One region of the Paenibacillus germinis genome, then DNA from elsewhere that is predicted to be linked to it. Evidence: riboswitches for the same ligand, from Rfam matches in the RefSeq annotation. Region 1 holds a riboswitch; the other holds the start of a gene.
The links. A riboswitch is a leader RNA that binds a small molecule or an ion and turns the genes downstream of it on or off. The one in region 1 is predicted to bind cyclic di-GMP.
Positions count from the first base shown of each region.

Region 2: another riboswitch for cyclic di-GMP. It lies ahead of GC102_RS40480 (stalk domain-containing protein); the one in region 1 lies ahead of GC102_RS03215 (C40 family peptidase).

Region 1 covers NZ_WHOC01000019.1:196,354-199,561, reverse strand. The annotation lists gene GC102_RS03225 (thiamine pyrophosphate-dependent enzyme) at 1-557, shown strand, start outside; gene GC102_RS03220 (hypothetical protein) at 628-921, shown strand; cyclic di-GMP riboswitch class I at 1,041-1,128, shown strand; gene GC102_RS03215 (C40 family peptidase) at 1,282-2,235, shown strand; gene GC102_RS03210 (ribonuclease H-like YkuK family protein) at 2,342-2,935, shown strand; gene GC102_RS03205 (ADP-heptose synthase) at 3,084-3,208, shown strand, end outside.
Region 2 covers NZ_WHOC01000198.1:107,106-110,313, reverse strand. The annotation lists gene GC102_RS38335 (3D domain-containing protein) at 1-666, shown strand, start outside; cyclic di-GMP riboswitch class I at 863-957, shown strand; gene GC102_RS40480 (stalk domain-containing protein) at 1,014-3,208, shown strand, end outside.

The DNA.
Region 1 (3,208 bases):
AGTACGATAACGAGGGGTACATGAATACGGGAGCTCAGTTGTCTTATTCGACGCCGATGGGTCATCGTACATCGACATCGAACGTTGGGAAGCATCAGGGTGGTAAAGTGTTCCATCACAAGGATACAGCCCAAATTATGGCCGCTACCCATATTCCATATGTATTTACGGGGTCGGAAGCGTATCCGCAGGATCTTGTGAAGAAGGCCGCGAAAGCACAATGGTACGCCCAAAATGAGGGATTGGTGTATGGGAAAATTCTCATTGCCTGTCCGCTCAATTGGCTGTCTGATGACCAGGAGGGCTCCAATATCGTCGGAGCTGCGGTAGATTCCTGCTTCTTCCCGCTCTATGAAGTGGAGCACGGGGTTACGTCAATCACGTATAATCCGGAGGATAAGAGCAAGAAGATTCCACTATCGGATTGGCTCAAGACGATGGGGAAAACGAAGCATATGACGAAGCCTGAATATGAGGGTTCCCTGAAATCATTCGAAACGGAAGTCGAACGTCGTTGGAATATGTTAAAAGCCAAGCATGAGAATGCTTATTTATAAGTCGTCATCATAAAAATGAAGGCACATTCACCTCTGTGGTGAACGTGCCTTTTTATCGGAGGAATGAAAGATGCCCTATGTGTTGCAGCACAAAATATCGCAGCAGATTTTCACATGTACACTTGTCAATCACTACGGTTTAGCCTATTATGGCGTTAAATTTTGGCCGGAATTAGAAGAGGCTGAGCAGCAAATTCCTGCTTTTCTGCACAGCATGGAGGGAATGGAGCCGGATGCATGGCATGTGACTGAGCTCGAGGAAGGGGAAATGAAGCTCTGCAATGTGAAGTTGAAAAATGACCCTAATTTGCAAGTGTTTTGGCCTCAAACACGAAAACCGGAAGTCCGTAAACTGGAAAAATAAACCGTGACGTCAATAGGTACGCAGCCACTATGAGTACGACAAGAAACGCAACCTTTCGCCTATATTCGTGAAGAATCCCCTCAAACTATAATAAGGATGCGAAAGAAAAAATTAACATCACAACGAAATGGCAAACCGATCGAAAGTTTGGGACGCAAAGCTACAGGGGCTCTCGAGCCATAGGCACAGTGCTAGCCAGCCGCCAAATGCGATGGGAACCTTCTACAAGAAGAGGATGACCCAGCTGAGGCAAACGGGTCATTCTTTTTACGATATAGAGGAGGTGTCAAGTTCAAATTATCCATTTCGTCAGTGAATCAGATACATCTAGAGCGAAATCAACCTATGGAGGAAGACACGATGAGAAAATGGACAATGGTTATCGGAATGCTTGTTTTAGCGCTTACTTTTGTAGTCCCTGCAGCCATTCAGGCAAATGAGGGGATAACGACAAAGGCACAAATTGTTTCGGGGGTAAGTTTCAGGGATCAAGCTAGTACTTCAAGCAATGTTATACGTTTATTGAAAGCAAACGAAATTGTCACCGTCACGGATTATGTAACGACGAATTGGTATCAAATTAAAGATGCTCACGGTGTGAGCGGCTATGTTTCAACGAATAGCAAATACATAAAAATAACTAGCAATGCGGAAATCATCTATGGCGTAAACTTTCGCACACTTCCAGCATCTGAGTCCGGTTCCAAGGTTATTCGGATGCTTAGTAGAGGGGAGGACATCCTCGTAACAGCAAAAGTCAATGACAGCTGGTATAAAATTCAAGACGCTAATGGAACTAGCGGGTATGTAAGCACAAATAGTAAATACATAAGCACTGATTTCTCAGTCATCAAACCCAATCTACCTCTCGCCGAAAAAATTGAAGCCGTTATTGCAGCTGGCCAAGTTTACTTAGGCACTCCTTATGAATTTGGTTCTGAACGCAACGATACCACGACCTTCGATTGCTCGGATTTCATTCAAACGATGTTCTGGGATGCTCTACGATTCTCCGTACCTAGCGATTCACAAGCACAAGGCAACTATGTTAAATCGTTAGGTCCTGTTAGGAAGGATTGGGCAAGTTTGAAACGTGGAGATCTGATGTTCTTCAGCAGCTACAAAGGGAGTAAAGCATCAGATTATGATAACGTGAACGTTCTTACAGAACCGATCACGCATGTTGGACTTTATTTAGGAAATGGGAATATACTGCATACGTATTCGATCGAATCCGGTGGAGTTCGTACGGATACGATCGATGGGAAGCAATGGGAAAATCGATTTTTGTTCGGCGGCAGTGTTTTACGATAAGTGATGGTTCGATCAGAGGAATTTTGCCATATACTATAGATAGGGGCGGATGCAGCTTCAGCATCCGCTTCTTCCTCATTCTAAGGAGAAAGGAAGAACCTTATCTTTGAAACCTTTGACGACGACCCATCCACTGGAATTTCGGAACACAACGGAAAGAGGACTTAACCTAGATACCGTACACGATCGTATTCTACAATTCATGCGTCACGACCCCGTAGCAACCTACAAATTTATTATTGGTACGGATTGTCAGGTACACACAGGTCATACGAAATTCATTACCGGTGTAGTTATCCAGCGGTTAGGAAAAGGAGCGTGGGCGTGTTATCGTCAAGTCATCGTTCATCGGGCCCTACATTCGATTAAGGAAAAGCTTTCGATGGAAACTGCTTTGAGTGAAGAGATTGCCATGTATTTTGATGAGTCTAAGCGTCAGGATATGGAAAACATTATTCTTCCACATCTGTATCAAGGTGCTTCCTTCGACATGTTTATTCATATTGATGCCGGTGACGATGAAAATAAGAACAGGACAGCTAAATTCGTCCAAGAAATGGTGCGTAGAGTGGAATCTGTCGGTATGGTTCCTGTTATTAAACCAGATTGTTATGTAGCTTCGGCCTATGCCAATCGTTTTTCGAAGAAGCCGTATCAGCCAATTTATGAGAATCATGAGGTCATCGATGGCATCCTATAAGAGAAATAGAAACCGTTAGTTCGAATTGGTCACCTCGATCATAAGAACTGACGGTTTTGTTTGGCCCAAGAAGGTTGTGAAAAGAGGATTCCTCAGCTTCTTAGCGAAATAATGCTTTTACAAGGTTAGAGAGAAAGGGGAGAACAAGATGAGCAAAACATTTATAATAGAAGCCGTTATGCTAGCGGTGCATGGTCAATTAATGCTGCCTGGGCAGCCTGTTACTTATGTGATACCTTATACCAGCATTCAGGAGTTATACGAGCTTCAGAC
Region 2 (3,208 bases), on a different contig from region 1:
ACTTTGACGCTTCCGTTGCTGCTTTGTTTGTGGCAGGTGCAACCCGCCTATTCGTACCCTGAAAGTGAAGATGGGGGGGAATTACCTCCTACGTATAGTATGGCAAGAAATGCAGCTCCTGTGGAAGAAGCCGCTCAAGCTGAGCTTGTTCAGCCTAAGACGCAGTACCAAGTGGACCGCGGAGATACACTGTTCAAAATTGCACGTGATTTTGGCGTAACCGTAGATGACCTTATCAGCTCTAACAATATTCAAAATCCGAACCAGCTAACGATTGGTCAAAGTTTAACGATTCCGAAGACTGAATCAGAGATTGGTTTACCAAATGGTCAAAAGAAAATTATCAAAAAAGTGTTGAACACAACCCTTACAGCTTATACGGCTGGTGTTGAATCAACAGGTAAAAAGGCTTCCCATCCCATGTACGGCATCACATTTAGTGGTCTTAAAGCCAAAGAAGGACGTACGATCGCCGTGGACCCGGCTGTTATCCCTTTAGGATCTACAGTGTTCATTGACGGTATAGGTATTCGTAAAGCAGAGGATATAGGTTCGGCTATTCGCGGTTCGAGAATTGATGTATTCATGAATGATCTAAATGACGCTCAAGAATTCGGCGTAAAGAAGAATGTGAAAGTCTATCTGCTAGATAGAGAGAATATTTAAGTCAGAAATTTATCAGGGCAAAGGTCAACCGGGACATAAGGTTGGCCTTTTTTGTGTGATATCACACACTTTGTGCATGTATTTCCTCTTTTTTGTAGAAAAGTGTTGAATTTTGAAAAAACGTGGATTAATATGGAAAACAGTCAGTTCTATATAACTAGTTCCAATGAGTAAAAATACCTAAAAACCAAGCGATAATGAACAAAGGCAAATCCATCGAAAGGTGGAGACGCAAAGCCACGGGTCTAAGCCATGAGTCACGTTTCATGGGACGATAGCCGGGTTGCTCTATTGAGCTTGGTTTTTTGTGTTATTTTAACATGGAGATTGAGAAGGAGCGAGTGCGTGTGGGGTTTATAGGAAAGAAATTATGGGTGCTTATCTTGATGGTTGTCATCGGTGCAGGGTCTTTAGTTTTACTGCCAAAAAGCGCCTTCGCGGAGTTATTCACCTCAACGGACAAGCTTACCGAGTACACGCTACCTGAGTCTGAAGCGAAGATCACAGGCAATCAGATGGTGTACATAGGCAAAGATAATATAGGTTGGGAGCAGGTATTCAGTCGCAACCTAGAGACCGGAGAATTGAAGCAACTTACTGACACCAAGAAGTTTAAGAAATACTTATCTGCAGGAGGAGGCTACGCTGTCTATTTGGAGGACCAAAAGCATGTTATGCTTGTCAATCTTCTAACCGGTGAAGTAACCGAGACTGAAATCCCTCCATATCCCTATGATCAATTTGCCACTGATGGGAAATATGTTGTTTTCTACAAACCGCTTGAAGGGACGTTCAGGGCTTATAACTTAGAAACTAAAGTAATCAAAGAAATCGGAAAAGGCAGAAGGGCTTTAATTGAAAATGGTATTGTCGTCTATATTAGCGAGAAGGGAAGCTTAGAACGCTATAACGCAACGGATGGATTGTCCAGAACATTGTACAAGCCAACAGAAGGTTATATCAGGAATGATAAGAAATTTGCATTTGACGGCAAAAACGTTATCTGGATACATGCATTTACTTCCAAGCCAGATTATGAGACAAGGATGCTGAATGTCGAGGATATCGACACCGTACCAAAGGTACTAAGCACCTTCAAGGAATTAGGAGATCTTTTCTCGCAAGTATCCATTGGTACTGGTATAGCGGCATGGCCGGAGTTCAAAAATGGAGCTAACCATATTGTCGCTGCCGATCTTACTTCAAAACAAACGGGCATTGTTGGAGACAACGAGATCCTCGTTGGCATCTACAACGACCAGCTTGTACTGAGAATGAAGGACGAAACCATCCAACTTCGCCAGCTCAAAAAGACAGGTGAAGGTCAGGTAGCAGACACGCTTGTTTCGGCTGTTCCTTATTTCTATAGTGTCCCTACTGGTGTCAGAGAAAGTATCGGGAAATTGGGTTATATTAAAAAACTGTCTACACAGGACGATAGCGTAACCGTATACTCACCGAAAGACCCGGAATCTGATTTTTATGAAGCTGTCACAATTGACTTCAAGGATGATAAAGATTTAGCGCTTACCAAAGCACTTAAGCCTGGCCAAAAAATGGTCAGCTACCCGTGGGCTGTGTCCTATGAGTCGAGGGATGACGTCTTGAAGCTCTCGATGACTTATATGAAGGAAAGAGTTCCTGCAGGAGGTCTGAACAAACTGGGGATTTATCGACTAGATTCCGGCGTGTGGACTTACATGGGCGCTCTGCTAGAGGAGAATAACACACGGTTATTTACGGACATTTCTCAGTCAGGTGTTTATGCTGTGCTTTACTTCGATGTTCCGAATGAGTTTGTTCGTGATTATTGGATACAGAAGCGAATTGAACAATTAAATGCAGATAAACCGATTCGTGTTTTCTTGGACGGAGAAGAAGTGGTCTTCCATCAGTCCCCTGTACTGAAGGATGGATCAACGACGGTTGAATTTAGACCTATTTTCGAAAAACTGGGTTTAGACATTGAATGGAACGACTCCAAACAAAGTGTAACAGGAACGAATCAGGGTAAGTCGCTCTCCCTCATATTAGGACAGGATGAAGCGAACGTGAATGGCAGTACTACCTCAATGCCTACCGCTCCTTTTCTAAATCAGGGTTACACCTTCGTACCGCTGCGCTTTGTTGGCGAAGCAACGGGGCGCAAGGTGCTGTGGGATGCTAATCTGAAATCCGTTTATATCTACGATCCTGCAACTGAAGGAAAGCTGTACGGTGACAACGGCGCACTTCTATATGAAGGTCAAGTCAAGAATGGCCAAATGAACGGCAAAGGAAAGCTATACCGCGATAATGGCTCAGTTTGGTATGATGCCGTGTTCCATGATAATGAAGTCGTTGGACCAGGCGTCATCTATTTTTCAGGTAACCAATACGGTCGCGACCGAACAGGTGAAATTGCGATTGCGCAGAAGTTCGAGGACGGTCGTCAGACAGGCTATGTTATCAATATTGACGATAGTAGTTTCGTAGCTTACGAAGGTGAAACTAAATTAGGGGTTTTTCAAGGGAAAGGTAAGTTTTACATCGTAGATAAGCT